Regions from separate parts of the Pseudonocardia sp. Cha107L01 genome, predicted to be linked through region 1. Evidence: riboswitches for the same ligand, from Rfam matches in the RefSeq annotation. Region 1 holds a riboswitch; each other region holds the start of a gene.
The links. Region 1 has a riboswitch for S-adenosylmethionine ahead of ACTXG6_RS41240 (aminotransferase class V-fold PLP-dependent enzyme). Riboswitches for the same ligand answer to the same signal wherever they lie in the genome.
Positions count from the first base shown of each region.

Region 2: linked by a shared signal. The riboswitch ahead of ACTXG6_RS30450 (putative leader peptide) and the one ahead of ACTXG6_RS41240 (aminotransferase class V-fold PLP-dependent enzyme) in region 1 are both predicted to bind S-adenosylmethionine.
Region 3: linked by a shared signal. The riboswitch ahead of thrC (threonine synthase) and the one ahead of ACTXG6_RS41240 (aminotransferase class V-fold PLP-dependent enzyme) in region 1 are both predicted to bind S-adenosylmethionine.

Region 1 covers NZ_CP199579.1:8,735,618-8,743,234, forward strand. Annotated here, with positions in the region: gene ACTXG6_RS41225 (FecCD family ABC transporter permease) at 1-339, shown strand, start outside; gene ACTXG6_RS41230 (FecCD family ABC transporter permease) at 336-1,460, shown strand; gene ACTXG6_RS41235 (ABC transporter ATP-binding protein) at 1,457-2,359, shown strand; SAM riboswitch class IV at 2,456-2,569, shown strand; gene ACTXG6_RS41240 (aminotransferase class V-fold PLP-dependent enzyme) at 2,608-4,011, shown strand; gene ACTXG6_RS41245 (patatin-like phospholipase family protein) at 5,110-6,129, opposite strand; gene ACTXG6_RS41250 (transketolase-like TK C-terminal-containing protein) at 6,184-7,617, opposite strand, start outside.
Region 2 covers NZ_CP199579.1:6,471,824-6,479,440, reverse strand. Annotated here, with positions in the region: gene ACTXG6_RS30460 (AlkA N-terminal domain-containing protein) at 69-1,538, opposite strand; gene ACTXG6_RS30455 (ATP-binding cassette domain-containing protein) at 2,042-2,650, opposite strand; gene ACTXG6_RS30450 (putative leader peptide) at 2,635-2,724, opposite strand; SAM riboswitch class I at 2,729-2,823, opposite strand; gene ACTXG6_RS30445 (phosphatase PAP2 family protein) at 3,166-4,098, shown strand; gene ACTXG6_RS30440 (LysR family transcriptional regulator) at 4,109-5,011, opposite strand; gene ACTXG6_RS30435 (family 2A encapsulin nanocompartment shell protein) at 5,183-6,124, shown strand; gene ACTXG6_RS30430 (family 2A encapsulin nanocompartment cargo protein cysteine desulfurase) at 6,099-7,617, shown strand, end outside.
Region 3 covers NZ_CP199579.1:8,974,986-8,982,602, reverse strand. Annotated here, with positions in the region: gene ACTXG6_RS42325 (DNA internalization-related competence protein ComEC/Rec2) at 1-1,875, shown strand, start outside; gene thrC (threonine synthase) at 2,021-3,283, opposite strand; SAM riboswitch class I at 3,293-3,450, opposite strand; gene holA (DNA polymerase III subunit delta) at 3,698-4,702, shown strand; gene rpsT (30S ribosomal protein S20) at 4,964-5,224, opposite strand; gene ACTXG6_RS42305 (WhiB family transcriptional regulator) at 5,424-5,777, shown strand; gene cynS (cyanase) at 5,731-6,195, opposite strand; gene ACTXG6_RS42295 (MFS transporter) at 6,415-7,617, shown strand, end outside.

The sequences.
Region 1 (7,617 bases):
GAGGACGTCGCGCGGGGCCTCGGTCAGAACGTCACGGTGACCCGGTGGACCGGGCTCGTCGCGATCACCCTGCTGACCGGTGCGGCGGTGGCGGCCTGCGGCCCGATCGCGTTCCTCGGGCTGGTGGTGGCGCACCTGGCCCGGTTCTGCACCGGCCCGGACTACCGCTGGCTGCTGCCGGCCGCCGGGTTGGCCGGCGCGGTCCTGCTGCTGGTCGCCGACGTGGTCGGCCGGGTGGTGGCACGCCCCGGCGAGCTGCAGGTCGGGATCGTGCTGGCGTTCATCGGGGCACCGTTCTTCGTCTTCCTGGTCCGCCGGCGCAAGCTGGTCCGGTTGTGACCGGGCGCTCCGGTCGCGCAGCCGAGCCCGGTACCCGAGCCGGTGTCGATGCCGCCACCGCGGCGGTGTTGGGGCGCCCGGCGATCCGGGTGGGCGGGTTCTCCGGGGTCTGGCGGCCCAGGCTGGTCACCGTGACGCTGGTCGGCGCGGCCCTCGTGGTGCTGGCGGCCGCGGTGAACATCGGCCGGGGCGACTTCCCGATCTCGATCGGCGACGTGCTCGCCGCACTGGCCGGCGGCGGTGACCGGGCGCAGCGCTTCATCGTGCTGCAGCTGCGGTTGCCGAGGACGTTGACCGGGGTGCTGGTCGGCGCCGCGCTCGGCCTGTCCGGGGCGCTCACCCAGTCCGTCACACGCAACCCGCTGGCCAGCCCGGACCTGCTCGGGGTGCTGGCCGGGGCGAGCACCACCGCGGTCGCGGTGATCGCGCTGGGCGGCGGCGGTGGCGTCGCGGTCGGGCTGATGGCCTCGCTCGGCGTCCCGCTCGCCGCGCTGCTCGGCGGGGTGCTCGCGGCCGTGGTGGTGTACGGCCTTGCCTACCGGCGCGGCGTGCAGAGCGACCGGTTGGTGCTGGTCGGGGTCGGGGTGAACGCGGTCGCGGTCGGCATCACCTCCTGGCTGCTGGTCGTGGCGAACATCAACCAGGCCACCCAGGCGACGGTGTGGCTGACCGGCTCGCTCAACTCCAGCGGCTGGGCCCAGGTGCTCCCGGTCGGCACGGCCCTCGTGGTGCTGGTGCCGACCGCGCTGCTGCTGGCGTTCGGGCTCGGTGCGCTGCAACTGGGCGACGACACCGCCAGCGGCCTCGGCGTGCGGGTGAACCGGTCCCGGGTGGCGCTCGGGCTGGTCGGACTGGTGCTGGCCGCGGTGGCCACGGCGAGCGCGGGGCCGATCGGGTTCGTCGCGCTGGTCGTGCCGCAGGTCTGCCAGCGCCTGGTCCGCACCGCCACCCCGCCGCTGCTGGCCTCCGCCGTCTACGGCGCGCTGCTCACCGTGGCCGCCGACCTGATCGCCCGTACCGCGCTGCCCCGGGAGCTGCCGGTCGGCATCGTCACGGCCGTGCTGGGCACCCCGTACCTGCTGTACCTGCTCGGCCGCCGCAACCGTGGAGTGTCGCTATGACCGAGAACTCCACCGCCTCCAGCACCGCCTCCAGCACCGCCTCCAGCACCGCCGCGAGCACCGCCTCCAGCACCACCTCCAACGCCCCCTCCAACGCCGCCACCCAGCCGGTCCGGCTGCGGGCCCGCGAGCTGCGACTGGGGTACGGCGACGCGGTGGTGATCGACGACCTGGACCTGGACGTGCTCGACGGCACGGTCACGGCGGTGATCGGGCCCAACGGCTGCGGCAAGTCGACACTGCTGCGCGCGCTGGCCAGGCTGCTGCCGGCCCGGCACGGGCACGTGCTGCTGGACGGGCTGCGGATCGACCGGTACCCGACCCGCGAGGTCGCCAAGGTGCTCGGGGTGCTGCCGCAGACCCCGGTCGCACCGGACGGGCTCACCGTCGCCGACCTGGTCGCCCGGGGCCGGCACCCGCACCAGGCGTGGTACCGGCAGTGGTCCGGCGACGACGAGGCGGCGGTGGCGGAGGCGCTGGACTGGACCGGGATGAGCGAGTTCGCCGAGCGCACGGTGGACACCCTGTCCGGCGGCCAGCGGCAGCGGGTGTGGATCTCCATGGCGCTGGCCCAGGGCACCGAGATCCTGCTGCTGGACGAGCCGACCACGTTCCTCGACCTGGCCCACCAGGTGGACGTGCTGGACCTGGTCGAACGGCTGCACCGGGAGATGCACCGCACCGTCGTGATGGTGCTGCACGACCTGAACCTGGCCGCCCGCTACGCCGGGCGGCTGATCGCGATGCGGGACGGCCGGATCGTGGCCGACGGGCCACCCGAGGAGGTCCTCACCGCCGAACTGCTGCGCGCGGTGTTCGACCTGGACGCCCAGGTGATCACCGACCCGGTCGCGGGCACCCCACTCGTAGTGCCGGTGGGCCGGCGCCACCGGGGCTGACCCCGCGCACCACCCGTCTCCCCCGGTGTGGCCCGGCTCTCGGTTCCGCGATACGGCGTTGACGAGCCGGGGCCGAGGCCCGTACCTTGCCAACCAGGTCAAGAGTGCCAGCTTCAAGCCCCGGCTCGCTGGCCGGCAACCCTCCTCCGCGGCGGGGTGCTCCGGGTGACGACCAGGCCGTCGTGACAGTCACGTCGGCAAGCGCGGACCCGCGGCGTACCCGGGGTCCCAGACACGGAGGACCCGTGATGACGCTCGCCCTCGATCGCCCGTGCCCGGTCACCAGCTCCGAGCAGACCCACACCGAGCAGACCGGCACCGAGCAGACCGGCACCGACCAGACCCACACCGGGCTCCCCGCCGTCACCGGCACCGAACTGCGGGTCCCGCTGGTCACCGGCGGCTGGACCCGGTACGCCAACCTGGACTACGCCGCGAGCGCGCCGGCGCTCGCCACGGTGGCCGACCACGTCGAGCAGGTGCTGCCCTACTACGCCAGCGTGCACCGCGGCGCCGGTTACGCCTCGCAGGTGTGCACCGGGCTGCTGGAGCGGGCCAGGGACACCGTCGGCGAGTTCGTCGACGCGCGGCCGGACGACGTGGTGATCTTCACCCGCAACACCACCGACGCGCTCAACCTGCTCGCCGGCTGTGTGCCCGGCGCGGTGCTCTGCCTGGACGTCGAGCACCACGCCAACCTGCTGCCCTGGCGCGCCGGGCCGCACCGCGCACTGCGGGCCGCGGCGACCGTCGCGCAGACCCTCGACGACCTGGCCGACGCCCTCGCCGCGACGCCGACCGCGCTGCTGGCCATCACCGGCGCGTCCAACGTGACCGGCGAGGTGCTGCCGATCGACCGGGTGGTGCGGATCGCACACGAGGTGGGGGCCCGGGTGGTGCTGGACGCCGCCCAGCTCGCGCCGCACCGGCGGATCAGCCTGGCCGAGACCGGCGTGGACTACCTGGCGCTGTCCGGGCACAAGCTGTACGCGCCGTACGGCGCCGGCGTGCTGGTCGGTCGCCGCGACTGGCTGGACGCCGCACCCCCGCACCTGGCCGGCGGCGGCGCGGTGCGCCGGGTGACCGACACCGCCACCGAGTGGGCGGCCGCGCCCCACCGGCACGAGGGCGGCACCCCGAACGTGCTCGGCGCCGCGGCGCTCGCCCAGGCCTGCCGGACGCTGGCCCCGGTACTCGGGGACGCCGCGGCCGCGCACGAGCGGAACCTGCTGAACCGGTTGGAGACGGGACTGGCCGGCATCCCCGGCGTCGAGGTCCTGCGGATCTGGCCGGACAGCCCGGACCGGATCGCGGTGGTGAGCTTCGTGGTGGCCGACCGCCCGGCCGGGTACGTCGCCGCCTACCTCTCCGCCGAGCACGGCATCGGACTGCGGGACGGCAAGTTCTGCGCGCACCCCCTGCTGGAGCGGCTCTGCCCCGGCGGCGAGGCGCTGCGCGCGAGCATCGGACTCGGCAGCACCGCCGAGGACATCGACCGGCTGCTGGCGGCGCTGCGCACCCTGGTCAGCTCCGGCGCGAGCTGGACCTACGCCCCGGTGGACGGCCGCTGGGCGCCGACCCCGGACCCGCGCGACCTCGACCCGTTCGGGATCGGCCGGGCGAGCGGAGCCGGCGCCCGTTGCCAGCCCTGAGTCAGCGGCCATGCTGCCGGGGATGACTTCAGATCGATGTGAGCCATCGCGCACATTGTGAGCCCAGATGTGCGCGATGGCTCACACCACCGCACCACGTCCCGCCCCGGGGCAGGCCCGACGCACGCAACGCTATTCACCCCGAAAATGCGCACTAATGGAATTGAATAGCTCGGACAAGGCTTTCCCCGCTGACCAGTCCGCGTGAGACGAAAGCAATTGTGTGCCGCTCGGCGAGGCCGCGATGTCCGCCGTCTCGGCGGTCGACGCGGCGGGTGCCCGGTCGATCCGTACGGCCGCCGACCGCGACCGGGCAACCGTCCGTACCAGCCAGGTCCAGCCACCCTCCGTAGCCCATCGAACGCCGTGAGTGATCATCTCGACGGGTCGCTCAACGGGCCGCCCCAGTGGTCCCGGACACCCCACTGCTGTCCCTTCCGCCCGCAGGGTCCGGGACACAACCCGTCGGGGCCTATCATCACGCCACTCCGAAGACCCGCGCGGCGCGCTGAAAGTCCCCCTGTCGGACGTCAAACTCACCTCAAGAGCCGCTCGAGTTCAGCTGTAAGTAAGCTGCCGTTGTCCGGCGTGGCTTCTTGACACGCCCGTTCGAGTGATTGATTGAGCGAACTGGTCTATTCAGGCCGATCGCGGAGCAGAATTAGGGCCTAGAGACCTACCACATGTCGCTGGGGAGCGGACAGGTGGTTGCGCGCCGGAGTCGCCGTCTCGGGGGATGGTGGCTCCGGCCTTTACTTGGCTCGCTAGGTCGAGTCGAAGCGCTCCCCATCTCGCCGGCGGGGGGATCGGGCGCACCGCCACCCGATCCTCCCCCGCCGTACGCCTGGACGGTCCCGCCTGGTACCTGTGGCGTCCAGCTGCTGGGGAGCAGTTCGGATTAGATTCCATCGGCCCGGCGCGATGATCGCCATTCGATGCGCGGGGGAATTCTGCCGAACGAGCGACCGGACGCGCCGGGCGGCGACACGGTTCCTCTCGCCAGTTCTGTCGACCGCTCACCGAATAAAGCCCATGAGTGGTTGCACTCCGACGATTCTCCGCGCTCGCCGCGCGAGCACGGGCCCGGCCGGTGCTCGCTCAGCTCGGGTGGCGGCGGAACCGGCGCAGGTAGTCCTGCCAGTTCCACGTCGTCAGGAACTGCTCGGCGGCGGAGTACCCATCGTCGTGCAGCTCACGGATCTGCGCGTCGGTCAGCGAGAACTGGGTGAAGCCCACCGAGTCCGAGGTCACCTCGATCGTTCGCGCCTGCACCCACGGCTTGTGCTGGTTGGCCTGGTCCCGCCCGACCAGTGCGGTGGTGATGACCCCCTCCAGCACGTGCACCGGCGCCGGCAGGATCTGGTTCAGCCAGCGCGGCAGCAGCGTGCCGTCCGGGCCGGGGATGTCCGGCAGGAGCGTGACGCCGAACGTCGGCCAGCGCGGTAGCTTGCCGTCGGTGCGGTCCAGCGAGTCGATCGGGAAGTTGGACACCACGCCGCCGTCGACGAGCGTCGACTCGACCCCGGTCATCGGGTTGGTCAGCTTCATCGGGCGGAACAGCAGCGGGATGGACATCGAGGCGCGGACCGCGTCGGCAACCGACTGCTCGTTCGGGTCCAGCCCGTAGACCGGCTCGAAGTCCCAGGGCAACTGGATCAACCGGCCTAGGGTGATGTCGGCGCAGGTCACCACCAGCTTGTACCGCCGGGACGGCGGCAGCTGCGGGTCATCGAGCGCCAGGTCGCCGAAGGTGCGCACACCCAGCCCGGCCAGCTCGTCGGCCACCCACTCGCGGGCGTAGTCGCCTCGGTACAGGCCGTCGTCGCCGAACAGCGCCAGCCCCGCGCCGATCAGCGGTACCCGGTCCAGCGGCACCGAGTCGGCGAACTTCTCATAGTCCAGTCGCATCGCCGCCTCGGTCAGCGCATCGCCGGCCAGCCCGGCAGCGACCAGCGCGCCGACGATCGCGCCGGCTGAGGTGCCCGAGACCCGCCAGGGTCGGTAGCCGGCGTCGTTCAGTGCCGCGACCGCGCCGGCCAGCGCGATACCTTTCACCCCTCCCCCGGAGAGGACCAGGTCGGCGATGAGCTGTTGATCGTTTCCGGCACCGCGCGTCACAGAAACATCAGATCACATCAGCTCACCTCGCGCTGAAACCCCAGCTCAGCGCCGTTACTCGGCCAGGTCGAGCGCGGCCCGCACCACCGCGTCCGAGTCGATGCCGTGGTAGCGGTACACCTCGGCCAGCGACCCGGACTGGCCGTACCCGGACACCCCGAGCAACGCGCTCGGCACCCCGTGCACGGCGGCCAGGAAGGCCAACGTGTGCGGGTGCCCGTCCAGGAGGGTGACCAGCGGCGTCGCGCGGCGGGCCGGGAACACCTGCTCCAGGATCCAGCTCGCCCCCTCCTGCCGCCCCTGCCTGGCGCGCAGTGCCCGGAACAGCAGGTCCGGACTGGTCACGCAGACCACGTCGGCCACCACGCCGACCTGCTCGAGCCGGTCGGCGGCCTCCAGTGCCTCGGTGACCATCGCCCCCATCGCCGCGATGGTGACCACCGCGCCGTCCCGCAGCCGCAGCGGGTAGGCCCCGGCCACCACCTGCCGCCGCCGGCGCTCCCTGGCCGCCGGGTCGGTGGGCACGGCGGCCAGCGACTGGTCGACCGGGCGGGTGGACAGCCGCAGGTACGCCGAGGTGCCGTCCGGGCGACCCAGCTTGGCCAGCGAGTCCAGCAGCGTCCACTCCACGTCGATGGCGAACGCCGGCTCGTAGCTCACGCAGCCGGGCTGTTCGAGGCCGATGGACGGCGTGGTGATCGACTGGTGCGCACCGCCCTCCGGCGCCAGGGTCACCCCGGACGGCGTGCCCACCAGGATCGACTGGCCACCGGCGTAGATGCCGAACGACCACGGTTCCAGCGCACGCTCGACGAACGGGTCGTACATCACCCCGATCGGCAGCAGCGGCTGTCCCCACCGGCTCCAGGTCGCGCCGAGCTCACCGAGCAGCCCGACCAGGTTCGTCTCCGCGATACCCAGCTCGATGTGCTGCCCGGCCGGCGCCTCCCGCCAGTGCAGGATCGTCTCGGCGTCGTCGGCGAACCAGTCCCGCCGCTCGGTTGCCGACCACACCCCGACCTTGTTCACCCAGCCGCCCAGGTTGGTCGTGGAGCTGACGTCCGGGCTGACCGTGACCACCCGTCGGGCGGCGTCGGGCGCGGAGCGGGTGAGGTCCAGCAGCACCCGACCGAGCGCGGCCTGCGTGGTGGCCACCCCGTGCGGCGCCGGGCGGCCGATGTCGGTGGGCAGCTCCGGCGGCGGGAGTTCCTCGGCCGGGTCCCTGCGCAGCCGTTGGGCCACCTCGGCGCAGGTCTGTCCGGCCGGCGTATCGGCGCCGAACCGCTGCCACGGCCGCGCCGGGTCGATGCCGACCTCGCCGGCCAGGGTGTGCATCTGGGCGTCGGTGAGCAGCGACGAGTGGTTCTGCGGGTGCCCCTGGACGGGCAGCCGGTAGCCCTTGACGGTGTAGGCGAACATCACCGTGGGGCGGCTGTCGTCGATCTGCCCGAACGCGTGGTCCAGGGCGTCGAGGTCGTGCCCGCCCAG
Region 2 (7,617 bases), 2.3 Mb from region 1:
TTGGGACGCGCGCTGATGGCCGGCGGCTCCACTGGATCATGGTCGAATCGCCGAGCGGTCGGCGGTGGTCAGTCGGGGAGCCGGTTGACGGCGTGGTCGCCGGTCGACCAGAGATACTGCACCGCGTAGGCCCGCCACGGGCTCCACACCGCGGACCGCGCGGTCAGCCCGGCGGGGGTGGTGGGCAGGCCCAGGCTCTCGGCGGCGCGTCGAATGCCCAGGTCGGTGGGGATGAACGCGTCCGGATCGCCCAGTGCGCGCATCGCGATCGTCTCGATGGTCCACGGCCCGAAGCCGGGCAGCGCGGCCAGCTCGCCGCGCGCCCGCTGCCAGTCGCTGCCCACGCTCAGGTCGAGTTCCCCACCGGTCAGCGCCGCGATCAGTGAGGTGAGCGTGGCCCGGCGGGACCTGGGCATGGCCAGCTGCTCGGGGTCCAGCGAGGCGAGCGTGGCCGGGTCGGGGAACAGATGGGTGAGCCCGCCGGCGGGGTCGGCAACCGGCTCGCCGTGTGCGGTGACCAGCCGGGCGGCCAGGGTGCGCGCGGCCGAGGTCGACACCTGCTGGCCGAGCACCGCGCGCACCGCGAACTCGACCGGGTCGACCGTGCGCGGCACCCGCCGGCCGACGTCCTTGTTCACCACCGGCGCGAGCACCGGGTCGGCGCGCAGCAGGTCGTCGACAGCCACCGGGTCGGCGTCCAGGTCCAGCAGCCAGCGGCACCGGCTGATCGCCGTGGACAGGTCCCGCAGGTTGGTGAGGGTGAGCCGGCAGTCGACGTAGTCCGGCAGCGGCCGCAGCGCCACGATCCCGTGACCGTGCGGCAGCCGCAGGGTGCGCCGGTACGCCCCGTCGCGCCACTCCTCGACGCCGGGCACCGCGGTGGCGACCAGGTGCCCGAACAGGTTGTCCGGGCAGAACGGCTGGCGGAACGGCAGACGCAGGACGAGGGTGCCAGGCGTGGTCGCCGGGTGCCCGCGCGCGGCGCGGGTACGCACCTCGGTCGGGGTGCGGTGGAAGACCTCCCGCACGGTCTCGTTGAACGAGCGGACACTGGCGAAACCGGCGGCGAAGGCGACATCGCCCATCGGCACCGAGCTGGTTTCGAGGAGCACCCGCGCGGTCTGCGCCCGTTGCGCGCGGGCCAGCGCCAGCGGCCCGGCGCCGAGCTCGGCGAGCAACTGCCGTTGGAGCTGTCGCGTGCTGTAGCCCAGGCGGGTGGACACCCCGGCGACACCCTCCCGGTCGACCACACCGTCGGCGATCAGCCGCATCGCCCTGGCGACCACGTCAGCGCGCTCGTTCCACAGCGGTGAGCCCGGGCTGGCATCCGGCCGGCACCGCTTGCACGCCCGGAACCCGGCCTGCTGAGCGGCCGCCGCACTCGGGTAGAAGCGCATGTTCTCCGGCTTGGGCGGCACCACCGGGCAGCTCGGGCGGCAGTAGATCCCGGTGGTCAGCACGGCGGTGAAGAACCAGCCGTCGAACCGGGCGTCCTTGGACTGGACAGCCCGGACACAGTGTTCTACGTCTTCGTGCATGCGCTCCAGCATCGTCGCTGCACGGCGGTTCGGCTGGCGGAAATGCGACACCACCCGAACGGTGTGCCCGCCGCGCGCGGCAGCGGCAGCGCGCAGCGGCCGACCGGCGCGGCGCAGCCGACCTGCCTGTCGTTACCGAGCTGCACAACAGGCAGGGCGGCGCAGCCGACCTGCCTGTCGTTACCGAGCTGCACAACAGGCAGGGTGGAGCGCTCCAAAACCTGCCTCGTGTGCAGCTCGGTAACACCATGCACCGCCACGCTGCCACGCCGCCACGCCCGGCCCCGCCGCCACGCCCGGCCACGCCGCCAAGCCGGCCACGCCCGGCCAAGCTCGCGCTGCTCGGTCTGATGTTGGCCCGTACCAAGGTGGGGCCGCCCTCCTGGCCTTCCCACGGGCTGAGCGGCTCCGGGAGCTGACCAGCGGAGTAGCTGAGTTGACCTCACGGCAATGGGAGCTGGAAATCCTGGCCGAGGTGGGGAAGATGCGCTCCTGATGGCCCGTCAGCGTGTCGTCTGTGGTTCCTGGTGGCGGTGCCCGGCGATCGAGTCCAGCAGCTCCGCGGTGTAGCTGTGGTGGGGGTCGGTGAACAGCTCCTCGGTGGCCCGCGGCTCGACCAGCTGGCCACGGCGCATAACACCGACGCGGTGGGCGATCTGACGGACGACGGCGAGGTCGTGGGAGATGAACAGGTAGCTGAGCTCGGCTTCGCGCTGCAGTTCGTTGAGCAGGTCGAGCACCTGTGCCTGTACCGAGACGTCGAGCGCGGATACCGGTTCGTCGCAGACCACGAGGTCGGGGGACAGGGCGAGGGCCCTGGCGATGGCCACCCGTTGGCGTTGTCCGCCGGAGAGCTCGACCGGATGGCGCGCCAGTACCGAGGTCGGCAGTGCCACCCGCCCGATCAGCTCGGCGGCTCGTCGCCGTCGGCTCGCGGCCGTCCCGACGTCGAAGGCGCGCAATGGTTCGGTGATGACCTCTTCGATGCTGAACCGGGGGTCGAGCGAGGTGTAGGGGTTCTGGTAGATCAGCTGTGCCGCCGTTTCCTGCGACGCGGCGTTGAGGATGGCGCGAGGGGGTGGGGCGGGGGAGTAGGTCAACCGACCCGACAGGCCGCGCTGGTCACGCGCAGCAGGTCCACGTGCCGCCGGTAGCAGCAGCCACCGTCGCCGTAGAACGCGCGCACCTGACCTCCATCGCTCCCGGCGGAAGCACCCGCTCCCGCTCACACGGGGGGTTGCTGCGGCGTCACCGAGCCAGGTCTCTCAGCCGCTCTGGATGGTTCGCCGACCAGCGGCCGGCGGCGCAACTGTAGGCAGCTCCGACGGGTTCGTGTCAACGGCGAGGTTGCCCACGTCACCGTATGCGGCCGGCTGGCGGTCGGGGTGGCCCGCCCGGGCCCCGTAAACTCAACCGGTCCTCGACGCTGAGGCTCCCCTGGACCAGCGGACCGAGAGAACAGTTTCCGCTGGGATCGTGTTCGGAGTTTGCCGGGAAACCGACCGCTGGCCGCGCTGAGCCGGTGGACGTGATGAACGGCGGAATTGGAGCGTCAGTGTCGTTGCGGCCAATCGCTGACCGAGGTCGGACCGATCCGGTCGAGCCGCGTTACCGGCGGATCCGGTGGTTGGCCGCGGCGGCCTACGCGGTGGCGTTAGCGGTGTCCGTGGTCGTCGACGGGGTGCCGCTGTTCCGGATGTCCGTGGTCCTGTGGACGTTGGGCGCGTTCGGTGTCTACTGCATCGGGCGTGGGTGGCGGCTGTTCGGCCGGGCGCTGCTGGACTGGGTGCCGTTCTGCGCGGTGATGATCTGCTACGACCTGTCCCGGGGCGCGGCGGACAAGTTCGACCAGCCCGTGCACGTCACCTGGCCCGCTGCCGCCGATCAGCGGTTGTTCGGCACGGTCCCGACGGTCTGGCTGCAGCACCGGTTCCACAGTCCCGGTGTGGTGCACTGGTACGACATCGCCGCGTCGCTGACCTATTTCTCGTTCTTCCTGACGGTTCCCGTGGTCATGGCCGTGCTGTGGATCCGGAACCGGGCGCTGTGGCGGCGCTTCACCGCGAACGTGGTGCTGGTGTCCCTTGCCGCACTGGCCACCTACGTGGCATTTCCGGAGGCGCCGCCGTGGTACGCGGCCCGCGAGGGTGCAATCGGCTCGGTCCAGCGGATTTCCAGCCTGGGTTGGTCCGACCTGGGACTGCGCGCCGCGAGCGACCTGATCACCCAAGGGCAGGCCATCTCCAACGACGTCGCGGCGATGCCGTCGTTGCACGTCGCGTACACCATGCTGGTCGCGCTGTTCTTCCTGCGCCGGGTACCGAGGTGGGCCCGGCCGCTGCTGTTGGCCTACCCGGTGGCGATGGGGCTCACGCTCGTCTACACCGGCGAGCACTACGTCGTCGACCTGGTGGCGGGCATCGGCTACGTCATTCTCATCGACGCCGCGGTCTCGGCCGTCGCCGCGGCCACGACGGCCCGCCGCGCGGGCCGGACCGCGTCGCACCCGGCGCACCCGGTGGGCGCGGTGGCGGCGGCCGTGAGCAGCGGTTCGCCCTGACAGACGCTCCCTACGCCGGCCAGCCGGGTTCGGTGATCGTGGCGGCCAGCGCGCTGAGCAGTACCTGGGCGGGTTGGGACGGCGGCGGTTTGCCGCACACGGCGGCCAGCACCTGCCTACCCAGCCCGGGGACCCGGTCCAGCCGCACTCCGGGGTGTCGGTTGGCGACCAACGTGAGGCCGGGCAGCAGGCTCACGCCGAGCCCCGCGGCCACGAGCGCCTGCACCGCGACGTAGTCCTCGGTCTCGAAGTCCACGGTCGGGGTGAAACCGGCCCGCTCACACGCCACGACGAGATGCTCCCGGCAACGCTCGCAGCCGGCGATCCACCGGTCGTCGGCGTAGCTCGCCAGCTCCGCCCTCGGCCCCGACCAGGAGCGGCCGGCGGGTGTGACGACGTACAGCGGTTCGTCGAGCAGCGGGATCATGGTGATGTCACGGCGGTCGCGCTGCGGCGGGTCACCGTGTTCGAAGATGAGTGCGACATCCACCTCGTTGTTACGCAGCGCGCTCAGCGCCTCCGGCGGTTCGGCCTCGGTGAGCGACAGCTCGATACCGGGATGATCGGCGGTCACCCGGGCTATGGCGAGCGGCACCACGGTGGCCAGAGCGGAGGGAAAGGCCGCCACGCGGACCCGACCGGTGCGCAGCCCGGCCAGCTCGTCCAGCTCGACGCGCACCGACTCGACCTGCGCGAGGATCGACTCGGCCCGGTCGGCCAGCAGCCGACCGGCGTCGGTGAGCCGGATACCGCGCCCCATCCGCTGCAGTAGGGGAACCCCGACCTCGGCCTCGAGTTTGGCGAGGTGGTGGCTGACCGACGGCTGGGCGTAGTGCAGCGCCTCAGCGGCCGCGGTGACCGATCCTTCCTTGGCGACGGCAACCAGCACGCGGAGCCGACTCAGATCGATCATCGATGAATCATAGGCCGCGCCGATGGATGCCTCGAAAACAGGCATTAGACCCCGGCCGGTACCGCTGACAGGGTGACGCCAGGCGAATGCGAGAACGGTTTCGGTGAGATCGTCGACGATCCCGGCCATCGACGCGTGCCTGCCCGCCATACCTGGACCGAGGAGAGGCGTATGACCACCTCTGTGAATTCGTCGTCGTCGCAGTCGATGTCGTTGAGTGATTCCGCCGCGCAGACCCTGGCGAACGCGACCAAGACCGTTCCGCAGATGGCCAGCATCACCCCACGCTGGTTGACCCATCTGATGTCGTGGGTGCCGGTGGAGGCTGGTATCTACCGGGTGAACAAGGTCGTTCATCCGGAGTCGGTGCACATTCAGTGCGACAACTACGACGAGTCGCCGCTGCCGGACACCTTTGTCGACTACGAGCAGGACCCCAGGGAATACCGGCTCAAAGCCGTGCAGACGATCCTGGATATCCACACCCGGGTGTCGGATCTGTACTCGAGCCCGCACAACCAGATCGCCGAGCAGCTGCGGCTGACGATCGAGGCGGTCAAGGAGCACCAGGAGAGCGAGCTGATCAACAGCCCGGAGTACGGGTTGCTGGCCAGCACCGACGAGTCGCAGCGGATCTCCACCCTGGGCGGTCCGCCGACCCCGGACGACCTGGACAACCTCATCGCCAAGGTGTGGAAGCAGCCGGCGTTCTTCCTGACCCACCCCGACGCGGTGGCCGCGTTCGGTCGGGAGTGCACCCGACGCGGGGTACCGCCGCCCACGGTGAGCATGTTCGGCTCCCAGTTCCTGACCTGGCGGGGGTTGCCGATCATCCCGTCGGACAAGGTGCCAGTGGTGTCCGGCAAGTCGAAGGTGCTGCTGATGCGTACCGGCGAGGCGCGCCAGGGCGTGGTCGGGTTGTTCCAGCCCGGGCTGACCGGCGAGCAGGGACCCGGGCTGTCGGTGCGGTTCATGCAGATCGACCGCAGCGCCATCGCGTCGTACCTGGTGTCGCTGTACTGCTCCCTGGCCGTGCTGACCGAGGACGCGGTTGCCGTGCTCGAGGACGTCGAGGTGGACAAGTTCCATGACTACGCCCCCTCCTACCGCTAACGGGCACGTCCCGGCATGGCTGCCTGACGAGGAGACGCTGACCCGGATGGCCGGGGAGTTCTTCCGGGCACTGCCGGGCCAGGACCCGATCACCGCCACCCCCACCGGGGTGTTGCCGGCCGAGCTGGGCAACGGGGCTCCGGCCGGACCGGGTGTGCCGACACCGGCCGGGTTGCCGACGGCGGACCTGCCACCGCCGGCACCACGGTCGCGGCCCAGCACACCCGGGGTCGCGCCGAACACCAGTGCTCCGGTCGTGCACGGAGCGACGGCGGCGGGTTTCGGGCCGCCGATGATCCCGGAGGTCCCGACGCTGCTGAACCTGGCCGCCACACCGGGCTCTCCCTCGGCGCCGGTCACCCCCGACCCGGGCGGGTTCTACTTCCTGAGCGGGGCTCCCGGTTACAGCCCGGCCGCCCCGGCCGTACCCGGCTTCGGGCACACCGCGGTGCCGGAGTTGCCGGCGGTGGCTCCCGAACCGGTCAGCGGGGCGCGGTTCTACTTCCTGGACGCCGGGCGGGGTGGTGGCGAGAGCGAGCTGCCCGCGTTACCGCTGGACCCGCACCCGGCCTTCGACGTGCACGCGGTGCGGCGGGACTTCCCGATCCTGTCCGAGCGGGTCAACGGAAAGCAGTTGATCTGGTTCGACAACGGTGCCACGACGCAGAAGCCGCAGGCCGTCATCGACCGGTTGGCGCATTTCTACACGCACGAGAACTCCAATATCCACCGTGCCGCGCACGAGCTGGCGGCCCGCTCCACCGATGCCTATGAAAAGGCGCGGGACACGGTTGCCCGGTTCATCGGCGCCGGTTCGCCCGACGAGATCGTGTTCGTCCGGGGCTCCACCGAGGCGATCAACCTGGTGGCGCAGAGCTGGGGCCGGGCGAATATCGGTGCCGGCGACGAAATTGTCATCTCGCACCTGGAGCACCACGCCAACATCGTGCCCTGGCAGCAGTTGGCGGCCGAGAAGGACGCCGTACTCCGGGTGATCCCGGTGGACGACGACGGCCAGATCCTGCTCGAGGAATACCAGAAGCTGCTCAACGACCGCACCAAGCTGGTGGCCGTGGCGCAGGTGTCGAACGCGCTCGGCACGGTCACCCCGATTCGCGCGGTGATCGAGATGGCGCACGCCGCGGGGGCGTTGGCCCTGGTCGACGGCGCCCAGAGTGTTCCGCACGCCCCGGTCGACGTGACCGAGCTGGACGCCGACTTCCTGGTCTTCTCCGGCCACAAGGTGTTCGGGCCGACCGGGATCGGCGTGCTGTACGGCAAGGCCGCCGTGCTGGAGTCGATGCCGCCGTGGCAGGGCGGCGGCAACATGATCGCCGACGTCACCCTGGAACGGTCCGAGTTCCAGGCCCCGCCGAACCGGTTCGAGGCCGGCACCGGCAACATTGCCGACGCCGTGGGTCTCGGCGCCGCGCTGGACTACGTGCAGCGCATCGGCATGTCCAACATCGCGGCCTACGAGCACGAGTTGCTGG
Region 3 (7,617 bases), 240 kb from region 1:
CTGCTCGCCCCGGCGACCAGGGCGGATCTCACCGTGGCGGTGCTGCGGGTCCGAGGGCCGCCCTCGGAGGTCACACCGCCACCGTGGTGGCAGCGCGGCGCGGACGCTCTGCGCGACGGGCTGCGCGGCGCGGCGGCCGCGGTGCTGCCGGAGCAGTCCGCCGCGCTACTGCCCAGCCTCGCCATCGGTGACACCAGCGCGATGCCATGGACGTTGCGCGAGGAGTTCCGGACCACCGGGTTGCTGCACCTGACCGCAGTCAGCGGTGCGAATGTGGCGATGGTCTGTGCCGCGGTGTTCGGGTTGCTCGCGCTGTTGCGGGCCGGGCCGCGTGCCCGGGTGCTGCTCGCGCTGTTGGCGCTGGTCGGGTTCGTGATCCTGGCCCGGCCGTCGCCCAGTGTGCTGCGCGCGGCGGTGATGGGAGCGGTGGCGCTGCTCGCGGTGTTGGTGGGCCGGCGCCGCTCGGTGCTCCCGGCGCTGGCGGCGGCCGTGCTCGGGCTGTTGCTGGTCGACCCCGCGCTGGGCACCGATCCCGGGTTCGCGCTGTCCGTGCTCGCCACCGGTGCCCTGGTGCTGCTGGCTCCCCCATGGTCGGCGTGGTTGCGTCAGCTCGGCGTGCCGCCGGGGGTGGCCGAGGCGCTCGCGGTGCCGGCGGCCGCCCACCTGGTCACCGCGCCTCTCGTGGCGGGGCTGTCCGGGCAGGTCAGCCTCGTCGCGGTGGTGGCGAACCTGCTGGCCGCGCCGGCGGTCGCCCCGGTCACCGTGCTCGGTGTGCTCGCCGCCGTCGTGTCGCCGGCCAGTTCGGTGCTCGCACAGCTGTGCGCCTGGCTGGCCAAGCCCGCCGTCGGCTGGCTGGTCTGGGTGGCGCACTGGGGTGCCACCGTCCCGGGTGCCGCGTTGACCTGGCCGGCCGGAATCCGGGGCGCCGCGCTGCTCACCGTCGCGGTGATCGTCGGCGTGCTCCTGCTGCGCCACCGACGGCTGCGCGCGCTGCTGGTGGCGGCGGTGATCGGGGTGCTGCTGATCGTGATCCCGACCCGGTTCGTGACGCCGGGTTGGCCGGCCACCGGGTGGTCGGCGGTGGCCTGCGACGTCGGCCAGGGTGACGCGGTCGTGCTGGCCACCGGCCAGGCCGGGCGCGGCGTGCTGGTGGACACCGGCACCGAGGACGGCGCGGTGGACGGCTGCCTGAGCCGACTCGGGATCAGCGTCCTGTCCCTCGTGGTGATCACCCACCTGCACGCCGACCACCTGGGCGGGTTGGCCGCGGCGCTGGGCGGCAGGGCGGTGGGCGCGGTCGCGCTCGGCCCGGCGCATCAGCCGGCCTGGGCCGACGAACGGGTCCACCGGGCCGCCGCCGAGCGGAACATCCCGGTGCTGGAGCTGCGCGCGGGCCAACAGCTGGACTGGCCGGCGCTGAGCCTGCGGGTCCTCGGTCCAGTCGACCCGGCGGACCCGGTCGACCCGACCGACGGCACCGACGTGAACAACACCTCCCTCGTGCTGCGGGCGACCGCGCCGACCGGCACCCTGCTGCTCACCGGTGACGTCGAACTACTGGCCCAGGCGAGCCTGTTGACCTCCGGTGTCGACCTGCGGGCAGACGTGCTCAAGGTCCCGCACCACGGGAGCCGGTACACCTCGCCCGGCTTCCTGGCGGCGGTGCATCCCCGGCTCGCCCTGGTCAGTGTCGGCGCCGGCAACACCTACGGGCACCCGAACTCGACGGTGCTGGACGCGCTCCGCCGGGCCGGCACGCTGGTGCGGCGTACCGACGAGTCCGGCGACGTGGCCGTGGTGGCCTCCAGGGAGGGCCCGGTGGCGGTGGCCCGAGGTCATCCCCGGCCGGCGCCCCGCCAGCGTGGACGCGGCTGAGCCCGGCCGCTCGACGTGATCTGTCGGTGCGGCCGGGCTCAGTGGTCGGGTACCCCGGTCAGTTGGCTCAGCGGTGGGTCGGCTCAGCGGTCGGTTGGCTCAGCGGTGGGTCGGCTCAGCGGTGGGTCGGCAGGGGTGGGTCGGCTCAGCCCTGCAGCACGCGCCGGACCTCGGCGGTGGAGGACGACACGGTGGCGGTCGGGCCCACGTGACCGGCGACCGCGTCGAGCGTCTTCAGCCCGTCGCCGGTGATCAGCAGCACGGTGTCGGCCTCCGGGTCCAGCTGACCGGACTCGATCAACTTGCGGGTGCAGGCGAGGGTGACCCCGCCGGCGGTCTCCGCGAAGATCCCCTCGGTCCGGGCGAGCAGCCGGATCGCGTCCACCACCTCGGCATCCGACACGTCCGCCACCGCGCCCCCGGTACGCCGCACGGTGTCGAGCACGTAGGGGCCGTCCGCCGGGTTGCCGATGGCCAGCGAGCGCGCGATGGTGTCCGGCCGGACCGGACGGATCACGTCGTGGCCCTCCGCGAATGCCGCCGAGACCGGCGAGCAGCCGGTGGCCTGTGCGCCGAACACCTTGTACGGCGTCGGCTCCACCAGGCCCAGCGTGCCGAGCTCGCGGAACGCCTTGTCGACCTTGGTCAGCTGGGAGCCGGAGGCCACCGGCACCACGATCTGCTCCGGGAGCCGCCACCCCAGCTGCTCGGCCACCTCGTAACCCAGCGTCTTGGAGCCCTCGGCGTAGTACGGGCGGACGTTCACGTTGACGAACGCCCAGTCCTCTTCTTCGGCGGCCAGCTCGGTGGCGAGGCGGTTCACGTCGTCGTAGTTGCCGTCCACCGCGATCAGGGTGCCGCCGTACACGGCGGTCATCTGGATCTTGGCCTGCTCGAGCGACTTCGGGACGAGCACCACCGAGCGCCAGCCGGCACGGGCCGCGGCGGCCGCGACGGCGTTCGCCAGGTTGCCGGTGGACGGGCAGGCCAGCACGCTGAAGCCGAGCTCACGGGCGGCGGCCAGGGCCACCGCGACCACGCGGTCCTTGAACGAGTGGGTGGGGTTGCCGGTGTCGTCCTTCAGCCACAGGTTCTTGAGGCCGATTTCCTTGCCGAGCCGCTCCGCGCGCACCAGGCGGGTCATCCCGGGCTCGGTGTTGGGGTGGCGGGTCACGTCGGTCGGCACCGGCAGCAGCGAGGCGTACCGCCAGATCGACTTGGGACCGGCCTCGATGCGCTCCCGGGTGACGCCGACGAAGTCGTAGGCGACCTCGAGCGGGCCGAAACACTCCGGACAGGCGAACTCCGGGGCGAGCGGGATCTCATGGCCACACTCGCGACAGGACAGGGCACGGGCCGGCCCGAGGTCGAGCGAGGTGGAAGCGGATAGCGTGGTGCTCACGGACATCGCGAGGTCTCCTCATCTGTCCCGCAACATGCGGGTCGGAATTGGCACCGTGATCACTGAGCGACCTCGCCCATGACGGGCGTGCTGCGCAACGGCTATGCGCAGATCGGTCAATGCCGGTTGCCGGGGCTTCGCAGGGCCGTTCCCTCTGCCCCTCTGGATGAGCCTTATTCAGTTGTGGCCCGCGCTCGGACCGCTCGCCATCGGAGGTGAGCTAAGGCCACGTTACGTCAAGGTTGCCCATTCCGCCCAGTCTGTTCCGCGATCTGGGAGCCGGCTCACTCGCCCGGCGCGGGCCGCCCTGTTGCCTGTGCGCTCCGGGCCGCCCGCCCGGGGGATGCGGGCCAGGGCTCCCTCCGGTGCCCTCGGGGTGGCACGTCCGGGGGTGTCCGGCGGGGCTGGGACGATGGCGGCATGAGCAGCCCGCCCGCGAGCCAGGCCGACCACGGCGCCGCGATCAGCGTGACCACTCCGCCGCTCCGGTTGATCGTCGGCGACGAGGAGCTGCTGGTCGAGCGGGCGGTGGAGAACGCGCTGGCCTCGGCGCGGGCGGCCGACCCGAGCGCCGAGCTGCGCAGGGTCGCCGCCGCTTCGCTGACCAGGGCCGAGCTCGCCGAGCTGATCAGTCCGTCGCTGTTCGCCGAGGGGCGGGTGGTGGTGCTGGACGCGGCCCATGAAGCGAGCAAGGACGTCGCCTCGATGATCACCGACTACGTCGCCGACCCGGCCGACGGGGTGAGCCTGGTGGTACTGCACGCGGGGGGCGCGCGTGGCAAGGCGCTGGCCGACGTGTTGCGCGGCGCGGGTGCCGAGATCACTGAGTGCCCGCGGGTGACGAAGTACGACGAGCGGGTGGACTTCGTCCGCGCCGAGATCCGCCGGGCCGGTGGGCGTATCACCCAGGAGGCCATCCGGGTGCTGCTCGACGCGGTGGGCAACGACCTGCGCGAGCTGGCGGCCGCGTCGGCGCAGCTGGTCGCGGACACCGACGGCGGTGTCGACGAGAACGCGGTGCGCCGGTACCACCGGGGCCGCGCCGAGGTCACCGGGTTCGCGGTGGCCGAGAAGGCGATCACCGGGGACCGCTCCGGTGCACTCGAGGCACTGCGCTGGGCGATCGTGCTGGGGGTGCCGGCGGTGCTGGTGGCCGACGCGCTTGCCGACGCGGTCCGTACGGTGGCCAAGGTCGGTGCGGCCGGCCGGGGCGACCCGTTCAAGATGGCCGGGGCACTGGGCATGCCGCCGTGGAAGATCCGCAAGGCGCAGGCGCAGGCCCGCGGTTGGCGGCCGGCCGGGATCGCGCTCGCGATGGCGGCGGTGGCCGTGGTCAACGCCGACGTCAAGGGCGCGGCGCCCGACCCGAACTATGCGCTCGAGCGCGCCGTGCTGCGGATCGTGGAAGCCCGCGAGGTCAGCTAGCTGCTGTTGTGGCTGGCACAGACCGGGTGCTGCCCGCACAGCCCGTGCACGGGCTGTGCGGGCCACAGCGGGTCTGTGCGAGGCGCGAGTGGGCGGGCGCGCCGGCGGTAGGGCACAGCAAATCGGCGGCGCTACCCCACGGGAGTGGACAGCGCCGCCGATGGCCGCAGCGGGAGTTCTACTCAGTTCATCGCCGCCGACCCAGCGGGTATTACAGCTGGGGCGAAAGAAAGTTCTGAGGCGATGTACGTCGGTGAGCGATCAGCTCGCGTTGACCTTGCGGGCCATCGCGGCCTTCTTGTTCGCGGCCTGGTTCTGGTGGATGACACCCTTGCTGGCCGCCTTGTCCAGCGCGCGGCTGGCGGAGCGCTGACGCTCGACGATCTTGTCGTTGTCCCCGGCTTCGAGGGCTTCGCGGAAGCGGCGGATCGAGGTCCGGAGGGCTGACTTGACCGACTTGTTGCGCTGGCGGCGCTTCTCGTTGGTCTTGACCCGCTTAATCTGCGACTTGATGTTGGCCACGCGACTGCCTCTGGTCTTCCTGTTCGTCGTTGTTCGCCGCGCGCCGCTGACTGGCGACGGGCCGCTGCAGCCCGGCGGGAGGATCACGCGGGCATTCGACTTACCAGGGTAACAGCGCCCCGAAGTCTCAGGGTTCCCGGGGCGAATCTCCGTATCTTCCCTGATGTCCGGGCGCCGCCGCCCGACAACCATCGTGGTCATGAGGGGAACAACAAACCTGACGGCCACGACGTCCCACCCGCCCTGCTCGAAGGCCGACCCCGAGCTGTGGTTCGCCGAGCGCCCGGCCGACCTGCACCTCGCCAAGGCGCTGTGCGGGCACTGCCCGATCAAGGCGGCCTGCTTGGCGGGCGCGCTGGACCGGGAGGAGCCCTGGGGCGTCTGGGGCGGCGAGATCATCCAGCAGGGCGTCGTGCTCGCCTACAAGCGGGGCCGGGGTCGGCCGAGCAACGCCGACCGGCGGCTCGGCCTGGTGACCAAGGTCGCCAGCGACCACGGACCCGAGCTCACCAGACCCGGTACGACAGGAACTTTCCACTCAAGGTCAGCTTGACCCGGTCGCCCTTCGGGTCGGGCACCCGCTCGAAGTCGAGTTCGAAGTCGATCGCGCTCATGATGCCGTCGCCGAACTCCTCGCGGATCAGCTCGCTGATCGTGCTGCCGTAGACCTGGATGGCTTCCTGCAGCCGGTAGACGATCGGTTCGCTGGTGTCCACCGCGTCGACACCGCGCACCGGCGGCAGCTGCAGTGCCTCGACGACCGCCTCGTCGAGCTCGAGCACGTTGCCGGCGGCGGCGGCCTGCTTCTCGCTGAGCGGCTGCTGGCCCAGCAGCGCCGAGGTGCTCCACTCGGTGGACTGCCCGACGGATTCGGCGATGGTCGCCCAGGACAGCCCCAGGCGCTTCTTCGCGGCGAGCACGGCGGTCGCGGCGTCGCGGCGGCTCAGGCTGGGCAGTGGGGTAAAGGTCATCTCACGCTCCCGGTGATGGTCGGTCCAGCTTGATCGTTGCCTGTCCTCCGGCCGTCGGCAAGCAGCCCACAGTGAACATGGTGTTGCTCACCGCGCCGCCGCTCCGGTCGACCAGCGCGGTCACACTCCCGGATCCGGCACACCGGATACTCGCTCCGGACACATCGGAGGGCCGCCGCGGCCGGGGACGGGGCGCCGGCTGGTGCACAGGGGTGGGCGATGGCCGCGGACAGGGCAGCGGACAAGGCAGCGGACAGGGCTCCCTCGCCGTGGGCGCCGCTGCGGTCGGCGGTGTTCCGGGCGCTGTGGATCGCGGTACTGCTGAGCAACATCGGCACCTGGATGCAGACCGTCGGCGCGCAGTGGCTGCTGGTCTCCGGGCCCGGTGCGTCGGTACTGGTCGCCCTGGTGCAGACCGCGAGCAGCCTGCCGGTGCTGCTGTTCGCGCTGCCGTCCGGGGTGCTGGCCGAGTTCCTGGACAAGCGCCGGCTGCTGCTGGTCACCCAGCTGTTCCAGACCGTGGTCGGGGCCGTGCTCGCGGTGCTCACCGCGACCGGTGCGATGGGCCCCTCGCTGCTGCTGGTGCTCACCTTCCTGCTCGGCGCGGGCGCGGCGGTGCAGCTGCCGGCGTATCAGGCGGTGATCCCCGAGCTGGTGCCGCGAGCCGAGCTGCCCGGCGCCGCCGCGCTCGGCTCGATCAGCGTCAACCTGGCCAGGGCGGTGGGCCCGGCCATCGCCGGGCTGGTGATCTCCTGGATCGGCGTCGCGGCGGTCTTCGCGATCAACGCCGTGACCTTCCTGGTGTTCGCGGCGGTGCTGGTGTGGTGGCGGCCGGAGCCGGTGGACCGGCCGCACCCCGAGGCGTTCCTGTCCGCGCTGCGGGCCGGCGGGCGCTACGTCCGGCATGCCCCGGTGGTCCGGCGGGTGATGCTGCGGCTGGTGCTGTTCATCGTGCCCGCCTCGGCGCTCTGGGCGCTGTTGCCGCTGATCGCGGACCGGCGCCTGGGTATCGGCTCCGGCGGCTACGGGCTGCTGTTGGCCGCGCTGGGCATCGGATCGTTGGTCGGCGCGGTGCTGCTGCCCCGGCTGCGCCGCCGGTGGAGCCCGACGATGCTGCTCACGCTGGCCAGCGTGAGCTACGCGGCCGCGCTGCTGGTGGTCGGGCTGGTGCGGATCCCGTGGCTGGTCGTGCTCGTGCTGCTGCCCGCCGGGGTGGCCTGGATCATGGTGCTGTCCAGCCTGAACGCGACGGTGCAGGGCTTCCTGCCGCGCTGGGTACGGGCCCGGGGGTTGTCGTTCTACCAGGTGGTGCTGTTCGGTGCCACGGCCGGCGGTTCGGCGCTGTGGGGGCTGGTCGCGGTGCCGCTCGACCTGCCGCTCACCTTCGTGGTCAGCGCGGCGCTGCTGCTGGCCGGCGCCGCG